One region of the Pedobacter sp. GSP4 genome, then DNA from elsewhere that is predicted to be linked to it. Evidence: riboswitches for the same ligand, from Rfam matches in the RefSeq annotation. Region 1 holds a riboswitch; the other holds the start of a gene.
What was found. A riboswitch is a leader RNA that binds a small molecule or an ion and turns the genes downstream of it on or off. The one in region 1 is predicted to bind fluoride.
Positions count from the first base shown of each region.

Region 1 (9,214 bases):
TAAGCAATAATGCGGTAAGCGACCCAAGGATTACAGCAGGAACGGTCGAAAGAACCGTCAGCGAAAGCTTGAAAGACTGGTAATTGGCCGCAAGCAGCAGGAAGATCACCAATATCGCAAAAGCAAGTCCGCCCTGAAGAGAAGATAGTGTTTCAGTCAACAGGCTCGACATACCTTTCACTTCAGCAGTTAGTCCCTTAGGAGGCGTGCCTACGGACTTTAGTGCCTTTTCTACATCAGCAGTTGCCGTTCCAAGATCCTTTTTATAAATGTTTGCGCTCACGGTCAGAAAGCGTCTTGGCCCGGAGCGGTCATATTCTCCTGGAAGGTAACTGGTATTGAAAGTAGCGATGTCGCCCAGTACCGGACTGCTCTGCCCTTTAACCAAAGGAATTTCTTTGAGCTCATCCATTGTATTCATGACATACTCTGGAACCTGTACCTGTACCTGGTAGGTATAGGCGGTTTTTTCATCGAGCCATTGGTTCTTCTCAGTAAATCGGCTGGATGAGGTACTTGCAGTAACTGACCTTGCGATATCAACCACGTTCAGCCCAAACTGCGCCGCCTTTAATCTATCAAGGGTAATAGAAACCACGGGAATGTGCAGGGGTTGAGCAATCTGGATATCACGGAGGTAATCTATTTTTTTAAGTTTAGAGAGCACCTTATTAGCGTAAGACTCGATCTGGTCCATATCTTTTCCTGCTACTCTGATCTCAATAGGAGTTGCAGCGCCTTGGCTCATAATCTTTTCGGTCATGTCAATCGGCTCAAAGGTGATACGTAGGTCAGGAAGTTTATAAGCGATGTTCTTTCTCAGCGCATCTTTCAGCTCATCCATATTTACCTTATAATCTTCATCAAGGTTCACCTGAAGCACAGCCTCATGGGTACCGGTATTGAAGATATATAAGTTACTTGTTCCGTAACTACTCGGAATAAGCCCAACGTATCCCGAACTAACTGCGATATGGTTATCTACTGTCTGATTGATAATGGAAAGTACCTGCTTAAATTTCTCCTCGGTGCGCTCTAATCTGGTACCGTCCGGCGCTTTGATGCGTATCTGGAACTGTCCGTTGTTGAGCTTTGGCATCATATCCTTTCCAATAAAAACAAATCCCAGTCCTGCAAGAGAAATGACCAGAACTAAATAAATCCCGACAATACCTTTTTTCATCGGCATCCACCGCTGGATGATTGCCATAAACCGCACCTTCACCCTTTCAAAGAAATCATTTTTTTCCGGTTCATCCTTTTCATTTTGCAGATGCTTTTCTACCTGCTCTCCTTGCCTCTCGTCCAGGGCCTCTCCTGCATGAGCATGGATCTTACCATGGTCATAGTGCTGGTAACGTTCTTCGTTTATCATCCAGTTGGATAGAATGGGAACTAAGGTCTGGGCCACGATGAAAGAGACAACCATGGTGAAGCCAATCGAAAGGGATAGTGGCAAAAACATCGCCTTTGGTATACCGTTCATCATAAAAGATGGTGCAAATACGGCCAGAATACACAGCAGGATGAGCAGCAGCGGGAATGCGATTTCTTCACAGGCATCGTAAATGGCTTCGCGTTTGGGCTTGCCCATTTCCAGGTGCTGATGGATATTTTCGATCGTCACCGTTGCCTGATCGACCAGGATCCCTATTGCAAGTGCCAGACCGCTCAAGGTCATGATATTTATGGTCTGACCGAACATGCCTAGTAAAAGCACCCCAATTAAAATCGATACCGGAATGGTGATCACCACGATAAGACTGCTTCGCAGATCACGCAGGAATAGCAACACCATTAGGCCCGTTAATAGTGCACCAAGACCACCTTCAGTGATCAGGCTTTTTACCGAGTTGATAACGGCAACAGACTGGTCAAATTCATAAGAGATGTGGACATCGTCCGGCAAGAGGCTCTGCATTTCGGGGATTTTGGCCTTTAAGGACTTTACCACTGACCAAGTCGAGGCGTCTGCTGTTTTGACCACAGGAATATACACAGACCGTTTCCCGTTGATCAATGCATAATCCACGGTAACATCCGCTGCATCGGCAACCCTTGCCACATCCCTTACCAATATTGAAACGCCGTTTTTTGTAGCTATTGGAATGTTGTTGAATTCATCGACCGTTTTAACCAGGGAGTTCATAGAGGTCACCATCATGGTATTGTCCAACCTTAGATTTCCCGAAGGAGACATGACATTGAACTTGGATAAAGCCCCTACCACCTCGTCCGGAGTCAGATTATAACTCCTTAATTTGCTCGGATCTACACTAATGGTAATCGAGCGGGAATTGGCACCGAATGGCGGTGGCGCTGAAAGCCCTGCGACAGAGGAAAACATGGGCCTGATACGCGTTGCCGCCATATCATAGATTTCTTTCAGACTGCGGGATTTGGCCGAGAGTACAAGCTGGCCTACTGGCAGTGAAGAGGCATCAAAGCGGACCACCTGCGGAGGCAAAGCGCCTGGAGGGAAGAACTTCATGGCCCGGTTAACCTGCAAGGCAACTTGGGCAGAAGCCTCTGCCATATTGGTGCTTTCATAAAAACTCAGCTTTAGCATCGTCAAACCCTGAATGTTTTTGGCGGTAATATTCTTAACGCCATTAACATAAAGAAACTGATCCTGTAGACGAGTGGAGAAGAAGCCCTCCATCTGTTGTGGAGACATACCTCCGTAGGATTCAATAACATATATTGTCGGCGAATTAAGCTGGGGGAAAATATCTATTGGGATCTTCAGCGCACTGAGAACTGCAAAGAGCAGTAAACTCGCGGTGATCACCACTGTTGTAATCGGCTTTTTCAGGGCCGAGGTAACCATTGACATATCTTTATTATTTTAATGTGTTTAACAGTGAATCTACTTGGTTGGTGGCGATAGCCTTTTGAAAAAGCGCCCGGATGTACAGATATTTTGCGTTGACAAAATCGGTTTCTGCACGGTAAAGGATGGTCAGGGCTGCATTGAGCTCAATGATGTCGGTCAGCCCGTTCTTATAAAGCGAGAGCTTCTGGCGATACCCTGCGGCCGCTGCCTTTAGCTGGTTTGGTATTTCATCGAGTCTTTTATGCGCGGTACTGATCTCAAGTCCTGCTTGAAGGGCGGCATTTGATAACATTAACCTTTCCTGCTGTAGTTCCTTTAAGTAAAAATTGCTACTGGCCTTTTGGGTCCTAAGCTTCAACTGACGCCTGCGCAGATCAAATAAGTTATAACTGATCCCTACGCCCACGAGGTAATTTTCCCGTTGCCATTCCAAGCCATTCGAGAGACTGTTGAAATTATCATTGGCATCAATGCTTGATCCCCTTGACCAGGCAGCAGCTTGCAGGCTTACCTTTGGATTATAGGCTTTTTTGACCAGGTTTTCCTTCTCAACGCTGCTTAGATAATTGCTTTTGTAGAAATCAAGCAGCGGATGGCTTGAACTGTCGGTCAACTTTACCGATAGGTTTACCTCAAGCGATTTTAGCCGATCCAGGATCGTACTGTCAGCGACAATACTTTCCGGATTTAGCCCGCTGATTGCTGCAATGTCGAGCTGAACCTGTCTGTAGGTATTGTCCATTTCAATATAGTTCAATCTTGATTTGGAGAGTTCGGCCCCTGCGATACTGGTATCCACACCCGGACGCACACCGCTTCTGGCAAGGGATAAAATCGAACGGTTGATCTGCTCATTGCGACTGATATTGCTTGCTTGAATGGATAGCATGTCCTGAAGCTTTAGTAGACTCAGGTAATCATCAATAGCGATGGCCCTTGTCTGGTATCGGCGCTGGGCAAACTTGGATCGTTCAACGACAAGTTCTGATTTGGCGACTGCATTCTGAGCTTTATAGGCACCAAAATTATAGACCTCCCAATCAAGGGAGACAATACCAAGATTAGTAAGTGTAGCCTTGGTAGTGCTTTCAGTCCTAACACCTCTGGAATTGGAGGGAACTATACCAAAGGCCATATAAGGTCCTGCCACGTTATTGTTTGAGCCCAGATCTGCCTGATAATTAAGCTTCAGATTTGGAAGGGCATTCGCCGCGGTCTCTCTTAACTGGGCGGCACGTATATCAACTGTTGCTGAATCAGCGGCCAGTGAAGGTGAAAAAGCGGTCACGTGATCGATCAGATCAACGATCCCGATGGGCTTTGGGGAGGTTTGGGCATGGCTTTCCAGCCCCATATATAAAAGTGGGAACAAACAGAAAATCTGTTTAATACGGATCATGTCTTTAAATTAAAATTTAAGGAAAAAGATTTGACGGACGTCTTGGACAGGAAACACGGTGATTAACCGGCCGTCGTCACTTCATCATTTGAAGGACCTGTCAATAAAAGAAAATTGAGATAAATCTCAGATCCGAAAGACCTGGTTGGAAATATAAATTGGGACTGATCCGGCAATCCTGTATCTGATCTCAAGAAAATACCTGTTTAGGTTAGAGGCTAAAAGCGAAAGCCCCAAAAATAAGATGACGCCGATAAGAAAAGCTTCCAAAACAGGAAGCACGGTTTTCTTGCGTTCATCAAGGATACACTTAAATTGTCTGGTAATTTTTGAATCCTTTCCAAGCGGAGAAAAGCTACCTTTGTACTGCGCAGCTGATTTTATTCCCCGGGCGGACTCTAAAAGGGAGAGGTTGGATAAAAAAAAGATATTGCCCAAAGAGATAATCAGGTACAGCAAGACGACTCCAATTATAGAGCAATTTGGTACCTGCTTAACTTTCAAACCCTTCAAATTTAACAACCTAAATATATAGGCGCTAAAATCTGCATTAATCTAAAAAGATGAGAGGATAAACCGCAACAAAACCGTTACAAAATATCAACAAATATTAGGTTACGATATTTCTCACCCTACTTTCGATTGTCATCGAATAATTTCTTTTTCCTATACTGTCCCTCCATCTTGTTGTTCAAAACTTTATCAAAATTAACCACAGCTTCACAATGCTCAAAAAGGGTCGAACTTCCGCGGGTTGACCCTACTAAGTGGCAATATGAGGCATCTAAAAAGTATGCCTCTTATTTTTTAAACATTAAGAACTTGAAAATAAGTCACTTACAATAGATTAAATTGAATTTTTCGGTTCGAACTTTTTAGAATTTTCCCTAAAATTAAGATATACCGCAACTATTTATAAAACACCAATTGTCTAGACATCAGTGTTGAACTCCATAAACTGCTATCTAATTAGCCAAATAAGCATGTGGATTAGTTTCAATTGCGAACATCGATCAGCTTGAATATTATTCAATTATAGGATAAACGGGGGGAAATCCGTTTGGTCTAAATTTTTTTACAATTATGCGCAAATGCCATGTAGCTTGCATTTAATTTAGAAGGTACATACCCTCGGTTTAACAACGTGATTGATTTAACACCGCCATTGAAATGAAATTTGTATTTTTTGTTTTTTGAAATAATTTGATGAAGCGGGAATTGAAAGTTCATGCATTATTTAATGCATTCCTCAACTCGCATCTAGCCTTCATTTTCATAGAATTCGAATTATCAAGTACTCATCATCAAAAACTGAAATTCTTATTTGAATAATGGAATGAGTTTATGAGAATCATATCCTAAAAAACCCATTTTTTTAAGGCTAGAGAAAGGACATACCAAGAACAACCTCAAACCTTGGTAAATATCAAATAATGAGGGAATAATGAAAATAAAATGAATGGAATAAATTTGCCTATTTATAAAAATGAAAGGGCAACTAGAATGCTGCCCTTAATCAATTAATGCTCACGGTGATTGGCATCTTAAGCAGCTACTCCTGTCATTCTTCTGCATTCTTCCGCACAAGCCTTACAAGCATCTGCACATTCCTGACAATGCTGGGTATGATGATTACTACACTCATCTCCGCATTGCTGGCAAATATCTGCGCAAATACGGCAAATGTCTTGAGCAAAAGAGCTACCCATACTCATCAATTGAGCGGCAGAGTAGCAGATGGCTGCACATTGCATATCAAGCTCAATACACCGCGCCATCATTTTCACGTCTTCTTCCTGAGTGCATGAACTTGCACAATGATTGCAAATTGAAGCACACTTTAAGCATGCATCAATACAGTTTTTCCATTCATGGTATCCCATAACTTTAATTTTTTAGGGTTATAAAAAAAATTCCTATATAGATAACATGGTTATTTCCAGGCGGTTTCATTTTGTTTAAGAAAAGCTTTAATCCCGTGATATGATGCTTGTTTAAACGGTAGAAGAATAAGAAACTGGTTCTCGTATTCAAATAAGGAGGAATAGTGATAAATTAAATTCTCAACACCTACTTTAAGATTTTGCACATCATTTTATTAGTATTATATTTGCAATACGGAAATGGTGTCCTTCCGATTCAACCGCTTTTTTCAAAAGCTGATGGCACCTACAATAGAAATTCCAGCAGGTAATAAAATCTGCCGGTCAAAGTATTGTAGGTGAAAAAATTAAAAATAAATTCTCAACTCTTATTGCTGGCAGCTATCTTAATTGCGCTTGTCTTACTTTGTCTGTCTGCCAAAGTGAGATCAGTGTTAGCAATGGTCCTGCCGGTTGAAACTGAATGGTTCTTGTGGATAAATCAGCACCATAATGCATTCTGGGATACGATCATGTACTGGGCCAGTGATAAGCGTTTTTGGCTTCCTTTTTATGCCTTCATTATTTATTGCCTCTTCCAGAATTTCTGCAAAAAAATTTGGCAGGTTCTTATTACCATTGCGCTACTAGTTGCTAGTGCAGATCAGATTGCTTCAGGACTGATTAAAAACACCGTTAAGCGTCTACGCCCTTCCCATGAACCGAATCTAACTACGATCATTCATTTAAGTAAAGCAGGTGCGGGTGGGATGTATGGATGGCCATCCGCTCTTTCATCACCTATCTTCAAAAGCATTCTTTCCGCTGGTTCGGCATTTACCGGATCATTGCCGGAGCAACGGTTCTTGTACTCATTTACTTTGGAATTATTCAATAACGGAAAATTAACATAAAACTATGTGGTGGATCTACGCGCTATTATCAGCTTTCTTTGCTTCCCTTACGGCCATCTTTGCAAAAGTCGGCGTAACCAATGTCAATTCTGATTTGGCTACTGCCATACGAACGGTGGTAATACTGATTGTAGCCTGGGGGATCGTAATGGCCAGAGGCGAACTTAAAGGAATTACGGAACTGTCAAAGCATAACCTGCTATTTCTTTTTTTATCTGGCCTTGCCACCGGCTTGTCCTGGATATTCTACTACAAGGCTTTGCAGATCGGGAAAGTGTCCCAGGTCGCCCCTGTTGATAAGTTGAGTGTTGCCCTAACTATTATACTTGCAATGGTGTTCCTGAAAGAAGCTCTTACCCTGAAAGTATTCTTTGGTGCCCTGCTGATCATTGGGGGAACACTGGTTTTGATCTTTTGAGAAACTCAATTATTTGTAAGCAACCGAAATACTAAAAATCAATATAAAACAAAAAACTATGAAATTAACTAAAATTCATGCCCGTGAAATTTTGGATTCCAGGGGCAATCCGACAGTAGAAGTAGAAGTCACTCTTAACGGAACAACAGCAAGGGGTATTTCTCCATCCGGGGCAAGTACGGGTGAAAAAGAAGCCGTAGAGCTTAGAGATGGTGATCCAGAGCGCTATAATGGTAAAGGCGTGGAAAAAGCAGTAAAAGGGATTAACGTCGAAGTCGGCAAATCAGTCACCGGCTTATCCTTTGAGGGTCAGCAGGCCTTCGATGATCATATAATTGGTCTGGATGGAACCGAGAATAAATCAAGGCTCGGCGCAAATGCGATGCTTGCGGCCTCAATCGCCTTCGCCCGGGCTTCGGCCGTTGCAAAAGGGATTCCCTTGTATAGGCAGCTAGTGGAAAGGGAAGGTTACGTAATGCCCGTACCGTGCATGAATGTCATTAATGGGGGAAGGCATTCTGATAACAACATCGATTTTCAGGAATTTATGATTGCCCCTCATAACGCCCCCTCGTTTAAGGAAAGTATCCGTATGGGCGAAGCTGTTTTTCATTCCCTGAGAAGTCTGCTAAAAGCGAAAGGCTATTATACCGGAGTTGGTGACGAAGGTGGGTTTGCGCCAAATCTGAGTTCTAATGAGGAAGCCGTCCAAATCATCATGGAAGCGATACATATTGCCGGTTTTGCTCCAGGCAAGGATATTTCCCTTTGTCTTGACCCAGCGACCAGCGAAATGTGGAATAATGGAAAATATGAATTTTATAAAAGTTCTAAAGAACGGATCACAACAGATGAAATGATTGGCTTTTGGGAAGGATGGTTAAAAGAGTACCCAATTATCCTGTTGGAAGACGGGTTGGGCGAAAACGATTGGGAGGGATGGAAAAAGCTGACCAGCCTTTTGGGAGACAAAGTGGAATTGGTTGGAGATGATATATTCTGCACCAACCCGAGTATTATCCAGCAGGGAATCGACCAGGGCATTGCAAACAGCGTACTGATTAAATTGAACCAGATCGGTACAGTTTCCGAAACGCTAAAGGCCGTAGAACTAGCCCAAAAAAACGGTTACAATTGCTTTATTTCTCACCGCAGTGGTGAAACTGAAGACACGACAATTGCGGATCTGGTTGTCGCTACCGGTGCGGGGCACATCAAAACAGGAAGTGGCTGCCGCTCTGAAAGGGTATCTAAATTTAACCAGTTGCTTCGGATAGAAGAAGAACTTGGTGATAGGGCATCATTTGCAGGAATCAATACTTTTTATAAAAAATTATAAATCAGCCGCTAACCTACAATGAAACATAATAAATTTTTATTTGAACACCTTTCGGTTTTTAAATATGCGGTTCGATGGACGCTGCTTATACTTCCTGTTGCCATTGCAATAGGAAGTATGGTTGCCTTGTTCCTTTGGCTGCTAGGCTGGGCCATTCACTTTCGCTTTCAGCATACCTGTCTCATTTTTCTGCTACCTTTAGCAGGTATTGTGATCCACCTGATTTATCAGTCAGTTGGTAGGTCCTCAGAAAAAGGAAATAACCTGATCATGGATGAAATCCATAGGCCGGGTGGTGGAGTGCCCAGGCAGATGGCGCCAGTAATCTTAATAACTACAGTGATTACCCATTTGTTTGGCGGATCGGCTGGAAGAGAGGGAACCGCGGTACAAATCGGAGGAAGCATCGCAGGAATGTTTAGCCGCTGGTTTAAGCTAAATGAGGT
Region 1 is NZ_JBPZIR010000004.1:54,148-63,361, reverse strand. It holds gene ACS5PU_RS11130 (efflux RND transporter permease subunit) at 1-2,836, opposite strand, end outside; gene ACS5PU_RS11125 (TolC family protein) at 2,844-4,235, opposite strand; gene ACS5PU_RS11120 (four-helix bundle copper-binding protein) at 5,780-5,944, opposite strand; fluoride riboswitch at 6,346-6,414, shown strand; gene ACS5PU_RS11115 (hypothetical protein) at 6,457-7,011, shown strand; gene ACS5PU_RS11110 (EamA family transporter) at 7,016-7,429, shown strand; gene eno (phosphopyruvate hydratase) at 7,488-8,768, shown strand; gene ACS5PU_RS11100 (voltage-gated chloride channel family protein) at 8,787-9,214, shown strand, end outside.

Region 2 (9,214 bases), on a different contig from region 1:
CCGATGCGCGTAACCTTTAAGGATTATGCTTTTTTTATGCCAATGGATATTGTAGGTAAAAAAGTGGTTTTAGATGGTTTAGCAAAAAAACAGACCATTTCTGTAGAAACCTTACGTCATTATGCAGAAGATGCAAAAAAATCTCCTGAAGAAGTAGCCAAAATTACCGACCCTAAAAAGGAACTGGCATTCGAAGCTAAAGGCGTGGTAATACTAGATAAATAAAATAAGTTAAAAGATTAAAGCTGAAAAAGCAAAGTCGAAAACGGAGAGCTTTAACCATAAAAAAACCGATGCAGCATCTGCACCGGTTTTTTTTGTTGATTTTCTTTTGGTTATAAAACCCTGTTCCAACCAAATTCATCTGGTGCTAATCCATAACGGATATCGTTCAGTTTTTTAGCAATGCCATTTGAAATATGTCTTGTTGAAGGATCGGTCAATGTATAAAGTTGTCCGTTATAGCCTAGCTCGCCAACGTGGGTTACCGTAGCTGCAGTTCCGGCAGCAAAAGCCTCGGTTAAACTACCGTTTTCAATGCCTTCAATTATCTCTTTAACCGAAACCCTACGTTCTTCTACTTCTACACCTGCCTCTTTGGCTAATTTGATAATGGTATCGCGGGTAACACCATCTAAAACCGTGCTCCGTACCGATGGGGTTACCAGTTTTCCGTTAATTACAAAAAGTAAGTTTGCGGTTCCAGCTTCTTCAATAAATTCATGCGTTACAGAATCGGTCCAGATTAACTGATCATAACCTTCTTTTTTAGCCTGCTCAAAAGGGTACAGTGAACGGGCATAATTTCCGGCAGTTTTAGCAAAGCCAACACCACCGTCGTCTGCACGTGTAAATTCAGTTTCGATTTTAACTTTTAATGCACTGCTGTAATATGGGCCAGTTGGCGTGGTTAATAAAGCAAATTTATAGGTATCAGAAGCTTTAACCCCTAAATAAGGGTCCATAGCAAACATTACCGGACGGATATACAATGCGTAATCTTCCTGATTTGGCACCCATTTCTCGTCTACATTGATTAAAGCAGCCAAACCCTGCATAAAAACTTCCTCAGGAATGGTTGGCATAGACATTCTTGCCGCAGATTTATTAAAACGTTCGAAGTTTTTATCTGCACGGAATACACTAATCTTTCCATCAGGCTGACGGTAAGCTTTCAACCCTTCAAAAATAGCCTGTCCATAATGAAGCGCTGAAATAGCTGGGCTCATTGGAATTGGCCCGTAGGGAATAATCTGTAGATTTTTCCATTCGCCATCTTCGTAGTCGGCAGTAAACATGTGATCGGTAAAAACCTTACCGAACGGTAATTGCGAAAAATCAGTAACAGTCAAACGTGTTTCGTTTGCTTTAGTGATTTTTATATCTAATGTCTCGGTCATACTTTTTTTAATTTTGAATGATTGAATTTTGATTGAATGAATGGATTTGCATAACGCAATTCAACCATTCTATCATTCACTAAGTCAATCATTAATTATTTCGCGCAAATTAAGAAAAAACAGCCTTTTTTAATAGCTTTTTACAATATTAATCTTTGTTTTTGAGTGTTTTAAGTACACTAAGCACCCATCCTTTGCCCCATTCTTCCATTTGTTCTTCACTCCATAGGTAAGGATAGAAAATTCTTTTTTGGAAACGCGGAGGCAGATACTTTTGCCAGTTGGTGCCACCTGTTGCAGCAACATCAACCGGATCTTTTTCCAGATAGCGTACAGCCGATTTATAATGCGATAAAGGCCATTCTACATTTACGTACAGATCCAGTTTGCGCAACTCATCCGCAAGAGCGGTAACATCTTCCCCATTAGCCTGTAACTGATGGTAAAGAGCCGAAAAATTGGTAAGACTGCGATCTTCGGCCAGTTGCAAAAATTGCGCAGCATATTTTTTGATAAACTGTTTTAGCGTTAAAGTCTGTTTTCCCGAAGCCAGCTCGGTAGCGCCGAATTTCCAGTAAATGTATTCGAACTGCTCTGCAATAGTTGCCGTACTCAGTTCTTCACGTTTGCTCTTGTCTACCAAACGGATGAAATCGGTAGCACAGATTTCTATCATCCTATATTGGCCCGACTGAAATCCGCTGGCAGGCAATAAAGACATCCTGAATTTTAAAAACTGCTCTTTTTCCATGCCATCTACCATCACCTCGAAAGAAGTGGTTAATGCATTAAAATAAGCGTTAATGCGTTTTACACGGGCCGTAAAAAATTCGGCGGTTAAGTTTTCATGTTCGGCAATCTGCTTACACTCGTGCAGGGCAAGTTTAAAATAAAGCTCTGTAATCTGATGGTACATGATAAAGATTTCTTCATCAGGAATTGGCGTTTTAGGGCTCTGCAGGCTCAATAATGTATCGAGATGGATGTAATCCCAATACGTTAAAAAATCGGCGTAGAGCAGTCCATCCAAATAGGATGCCATATCTTGCCCCATGGCCGTATACTTTTCTTGTAGCTGGTTTAGTTTGTTTATTATTTCGGGTGTGAAATCCATTGTTTAAAGTTAGCTGCACAAAGGTGATAAAGATTTTGCAACAAATAACTAAATTTTATACATTTGGAATGATGGCGATGGGGTACCGCCAAAACCGCCCAAACAGGCTGATGACTCCTACGATTTTATTTAAAATTGAATTCAAATGCCTGTTAAAAAATTAACAGAAGGATTTCTTCTGTCTACTAAACGCTATATTAAGCTCGATTTCGCATTACTTTTACTCAGCACCTTAAAGTGGCTGCTTATTTCAGCTTTGCTTGGTGGAATTATCGGCTCTGCCTCTGCCCTATTTTTAGAAAGTTTAAACTGGGCAACCAACTACCGCGAACAACACCTTTGGGTTATTGGCTTTATACCTGTTGCAGGTTTAACAATTGGCCTTGCTTATTATTATTGGGGTGCCGATGTGGTAAAGGGCAATAACCTGCTGATAGAAGAACTGCAATCGCCCAAAAAGGTTATTCCGTTAATTATGGCGCCGCTAATTTTTGCCGGAACAATTATTACCCATTTATTCGGGGGCTCGGCAGGAAGAGAAGGCACAGCTGTACAGATTGGAGGTGCATTTGCCGATCAGCTTACCAAAATGTTTAAACTAAAACCCAGGGACAGGAAAATTATCTTAATCTGCGGCATCAGCGCTGGTTTCGCTTCTGTTTTTGGAACACCATTAGCCGGCGCCGTATTCGGCCTCGAAGTTTTTGTGGTGGGCAGCTTAACCTACAGTGCAATTCTTCCATCGTTTATCACGGCAGTTGTTGCCGATTATGCCTGCAAAGCCTGGGGCGTAGGCCACACGCATTATGCTATAGCTTCGGTGCCCGCAATAAATGCGATAAATTTGCTGTTGGCCTTAGGTACGGGTATATTGTTCGGCCTAACAGCGAGGTCTTTTTCTACCTTAAACCATGGTTTATCTAAAGTATTTGCTAAAATTAAATACCCGCCATTAAGGCCATTTATTGGGGGAATTGTGTTGGTAGCGATTATTTACCTCATTGGAAACACCCGTTATATTGGCTTGGGTATACCAGTTATTTCAGCAGCTTTTACACAACAGGAAGCATTTTACACTTTTGCTATAAAACTATTTTTAACCGCTTTTACGCTCAGTGCAGGATTTAAAGGTGGAGAGGTTACGCCACTTTTCTTCATTGGGGCAACATTGGGGAGCTGCTTAAGCCTCTTCGTTCCGTTGCCGGTTGGTTTACTGGCAGGAATGGGCTTTGTAGCTGTTTTTGCAGGGGCCGCAAATACACCATTGGCCTGTATTTTTATGGGTGTAGAGCTGTTCGGCACAGCATCTGGCGTTTACATTGCCTTAGCCTGTGTTACGGCCTATTTATTTTCGGGCCATACCGGAATTTACAGATCGCAAACGATTGGCGCACCTAAACATTTATTGTTGAAGCGGCACCAGTTTTTGAGGTAAACTGATTGTCATTCTGAACGCAGTGAAGAATCTGTTAGTTATTAGTAATTACCATTAATTAACTGATTTTATTACCAAATAATTGAATCCAGCATTTTATTGGCCAGAGATTCTTTATTGTAGTACTATTGAAAACCTAATAGAAGAATCGTCATTTCGACTGAAGCTAGCCGGTTTTTCACCGGCATCGTAATGGAGAAATCTACAGAAAAAGATTTCTCGGCTACGTTGCACCCGATAGCTATCGGGTCCGCTCGAAATGACGATCCCGGATAGGGTGTCATTCATATTGAGTTTTATAAAATAAATTCAAACTCAGAATGACAGTGTAAGTACTAATACAACACCCTAAACTTGATGGTATGCTCAATCTTTTTTAGTGATTTAAACAATTGTTTATCGTATTCGGCATTGATATCGGTAATGGCATAACCAATTTCGGCATTAGTCATCAAAAACTGACCAACAATATTGATATCGTGCTTGGCAAAAACAGTATTGATCTTTGCCATAATACCAGGAACGTTTTTATGGATATGGATTAAACGGTGCGATTTATCGATTTTTGGCAACTGCAGGTTCGGAAAATTGCTACTTAAATAGGTTGCTCCGGTGTTCATAAAATCGGTTACCCGTTTCGGAATAAAATCGAGGTTACGCGGATTGTTTTTCGGATCGTCGAAAACTACGATTCCCTGTTTGGTACACAGATCAAAATCTATTTTAGTTTTTGCGCTGCCCAGGTAGCCAATGGTTTTAAGTTTAACTGCATTTTTTAGCTGGTCTTTGGTTAATTTTTCGCCATCGGCCAAAATCAGGATGCCTACATCTTTAACATACTTTTCTTCAAAAGATGTTTTATGCCTAATGGATAGGCCATCATTTTTAAGGATAGAAAGAGTTACTGGGTCAACATCGCCGATTACCAGGCAAAGAATCCTGTTTTTTGGATAGGAAATGGCGCGCGGTAAATTGTTAACGTACAAAAACTCATCGAAACTTGGGGTTACGTGATCGGCTTTTGCAACAATGCTTTCGCGTGCGATATTCTCTGTAAAAGCAAAAAATTTATTGATCAAACCGCTTTCGCGCAATTGGAAATCAGAATAACCGTCACCAATGCCAAACAATTCGCCTTCGAGCTTTAAATGCTGAAGCAATTTAACCTTGCCGCCTTCTTCACTTAAAGGGTTTGCATGGTCGTAATCGATAATCTTACCATCGCCAGTGGTTACAAAGGTATTGGCATAAATATTTTCCTTCTTAATGTGGTACTGGCTAACCACCGGAGTAATAAACTCTTTAAATCCGCCAGAAACAATCAACACCTCATCAGCATGTTTTTTAAAAAATGCTGCATTGCGCGAAAAGGAAGTTGATACTTTCTTTTTCAAATGTTTGATCAGCTGTTTTAAATGATCTTCATTTGCCTCCAGAAGTTTAACCCGCTGGGCCAAGCTTTCGGAAAAAGATAGTTTACCTTCCATCGCAAAATTGGTATAGTCTTCAATTTTTTGAAAGATGGCTTCTTTGTCTGGGTGGTTCTTCAGAGAAATTCTGGCAAGTTCATCAAGCGCTTCTACCTGTGTAAATGTGCTATCAAAATCGATGATGTAATACGCTTTTTGTTTGGGCATTATTTTAAATATTGGGTAATTTCTTTTATGCTTTGGGCAACAGGCTTAAAAGTAATACCAGTTTCCGTTATTATTTTTTGGTTGTTATAGTAACTCAATGTGATGCTGCTCTGGGCGGTATCTTTGGTTATTGACGGCTGATTGCCCGTAAAAACCGAAACCAACTTTAATGCCCTCCAAGCTAAGCCGAGCATCCATGGCTTGGCTTCTTTTGTAGGTGCTTTAACCGCAAAACCCTTGGCTATTTCGCCAAACAGTTCTTTATAATGGCAATCTTCTGATGAGATGATATACCGTTCGCCAGAAACCTCCGCGCCCATTAATAGTATCATGGCCTTGGCCACATCTTCAACATCTACAAAGCCCGATGCGCCATCTGTATAAAATGAGAAGCCATCTTTTATCAGCTTAAAAATGGCACCGCTTCCTTCAAAACCTGCGTTTTTACCAATAATTACGGATGGATTTACAATTACGGCATCTAAACCTTCGGTGATGCCGCGCCAAACTTCCATCTCCCCCTCATATTTGGACAATCCGTACGCATGCGCTTTTGCATCGTATTCCCAAAAATCCTTTTCCGTTATTTTGCTGTCTTTCTTGGCATTGCCAAGTGCTGCAATTGAACTTACGTGCAGCAGTCGGCAGTTGTTATCAACACAGAGATTTACAATATTCGAAGTTCCATCAATATTAACATGAAAAAGCTGCTTTTTATGTTTTGAATTTAATGAAACGAAAGCTGCACAATGGTAAACCTGTGTAATTCCGATAAAAGCTTCTTCTAAGGCAGCGGTTTCATTAATATCGGCATCGAACCATTCAATTAACGGAATATCTTTAATTAAAGCAGGTATTTTCGATTTACTGCGCTTTAACGCCCGAACAGCTAAACCATTATCGGTTAGTTGCTTAATTAATTCAGATCCTAAAAATCCAGTTCCTCCGGTTACCAGTATCATTTTATTTTTTTCGAGCTATATGTGGAAATACGCATTCAAAAATAGATATTTGAGCCGAGAGTTTTAAATATATGTCATTAACGGATTTCTTTTCGCCCATAAACCCCGATAGTTTTACACCTAAGCAAGGATTTTTTACAAGTCAGCTGGGTTTAAAAGCGCAAATTTATACCGAATCGTTCCCTGATTTTGAAGAAACAACCTACGATTTGGCCATTTTTGGCGTATTGGATGGCAGAGGAGCTGTTAACAATGAGGGCACTGCCCTAGGCCCTGATTATTTTAGGGAAAAATTTTATAAACTCAATGAAGGGGCGTTTACAAGCAGGATTGTTGATTTAGGCAATATTAAACATGGCGCCACAATTGCCGATACCTACATTGCGGTTAAAATGGTTGTATCCGAACTGATTAAAAAGAACATTATCCCGATTATTATTGGTGGTGGACAGGATTTAACCTATGGCCAGTATTTAGGTTATGAGGATTTGGAGCAAAAGGTAGATCTGGTTATTGTCGACAATCAGTTTGATATTGGTGATGACGACCAGGAAGGGATTGCCACCCGTTCTGATTGTTACCTGAACAAGATTTTTTTACATCAGCCCAATTACCTCTTCAACTTTAGCAATGTTGGTTATCAAACTTATTTTGTAAACCAGGAAAGCTTAAGTGTTATGGATAAATTATATTTTGATGTACACCGCCTAGGCGAATTTGCGCAGGATATTACCTTAACAGAGCCGATTATCCGCAATGCCAACATGATCAGCTTTGATATGGGCGCTATCCGCTCGGCCGATGCTGCAGCCAATGCCAATACCACCCCTAACGGTTTTGATGGCGAAGAGGCCTGCCGCATTTCGCGTTATGCGGGTATGAACGATAAATTAACGTCTATCGGCTTTTATGAGTTTAATCCGGCTTACGATAACAATGGACAAACCGCATTTTTATTGGCCCAAATGGTATGGTATTTTGTTGAGGGGTTTTATGCCCGTAAAAAGGACTTTCCACTTACGCCAAAATCGCAGTTTATTATTTATAGAACGAGCCTGAAAGATGGTTCGGGCGAAATGACCTTTGTGAAAAGCAAAAAGTCTGATCGTTGGTGGATGCAGGTACCCTACCCTTCGGGCCAATCGAAAAATGAGCGCTATCATTTAGTGCCTTGCCGATATGATGATTATCAAACTGCAGTTAATGGCGATATGCCCGATTTATGGTGGCGAACCTATCAGAAACTGAATTAAAAAACCTGTGTAATTTCAAAGTTGGGGCTGTGTAATTTCAAAGTAGAACGCGTGTAATTTCAAAGTTAAGGCTGTGTAATTTCAAAGTTGATATCATGTTTTCTTATTATTTTAATATATTTGTATTAAATAATCAGCTATGCAACAATTAGTTAAGAGAAACATAACTCAGCATATTCAGGATCAAAAAAACAAATTCCCAATCATTGCTTTGACAGGCCCTCGACAGTCGGGGAAAACTACATTATTAAAAAATATATTTAAGGATTACAGATACATTTCATTAGAGAATCCTGATGTTCGGGCCTTTGCCAATGAAGACCCTAAGGCTTTTTTAAATGAGTATAATGATAAGGTAATTTTCGACGAAGTACAAAAGGTACCATTGCTTTTCTCTTATCTACAGGGCATTGTTGACGACTCTAAAATAATGGGTCAGTTTATTTTATCTGGTTCGCAAAATTTCCATTTAATTCAAGGCATAACACAAAGTCTTGCTGGTAGGGTAGCATTATTCAAACTTTTACCTTTTGATTTATCAGAACTCAACGCAGACAACTTATTAGAAGATTCTTTTACCAACACCTGTGTTAAAGGCTTTTACCCTGCTATTTATGATCGGGATATACAGCCCAGCGTATATTTCGCCAACTATATCCAAACATATGTTGAAAAAGATGTAACTGAGCTCTTAAATATCAAAGATTTACAGGCATTCAGAACATTTATCGGATTGTGTGCAAACCAAGCAGGCCAATTGCTTAATCTGAGTGCGCTAGCAAACGCCTGTAACATATCGCAACCAACGGCAAAAAATTGGCTTGCTGTTTTAGAAAGCAGTTATATCATATATCTTTTACAGCCTTATCACGAAAATTTCAATAAACGTTTAGTAAAAACACCAAAACTCTACTTTTACGATACGGGGCTATTGTGCCATCTTTTAAAGATCAAAAGTGGAAAGGCTTTAACAACAAATAGATTGAAAGGAAACATCTTCGAAAACATGGTGATTTCTGAATTTCAAAAGCAAAATTACCATAACTACTTAAATAATGAATATTACTTTTGGCAAGATAGTCATGCCAACGAAGTTGATTTACTTAAACAAACAGATGATGGTTTCGCCGTATTCGAAGTTAAAGCTTCACAAACTATTACAGCTGATTTATTTAAAAACCTTGATAGGTTTGAATTAAACGCAAGCCCCAAAAAAGTAGAAAAAACATTGATTTATGGAGGGCTGAACAATCAAAACCGCAGTCAGTATAAAATATTAAGCTGGAAGTCCATTAAATAACATATCAAAATTTTACACAGCTATTTACGTTTTAGTGGTACAGATTTCTATATTTGGCACTAGGATTAAACTAACCTCATGAAAAAAATATTATTTTCTGCATTGGCTTTATT
Region 2 is NZ_JBPZIR010000003.1:688,087-697,300, reverse strand. It holds gene ACS5PU_RS10250 (DUF4920 domain-containing protein) at 1-225, shown strand, start outside; gene ACS5PU_RS10245 (branched-chain amino acid aminotransferase) at 336-1,400, opposite strand; gene ACS5PU_RS10240 (tryptophan 2,3-dioxygenase family protein) at 1,549-2,514, opposite strand; fluoride riboswitch at 2,579-2,641, shown strand; gene ACS5PU_RS10235 (voltage-gated chloride channel family protein) at 2,660-3,949, shown strand; gene ACS5PU_RS10230 (HAD-IB family phosphatase) at 4,285-5,586, opposite strand; gene ACS5PU_RS10225 (NAD-dependent epimerase/dehydratase family protein) at 5,586-6,548, opposite strand; gene ACS5PU_RS10220 (formimidoylglutamase) at 6,620-7,801, shown strand; gene ACS5PU_RS10215 (ATP-binding protein) at 7,941-9,101, shown strand; gene ACS5PU_RS10210 (redoxin domain-containing protein) at 9,180-9,214, shown strand, end outside.
Region 2: linked by a shared signal. The riboswitch ahead of ACS5PU_RS10235 (voltage-gated chloride channel family protein) and the one ahead of ACS5PU_RS11115 (hypothetical protein) in region 1 are both predicted to bind fluoride.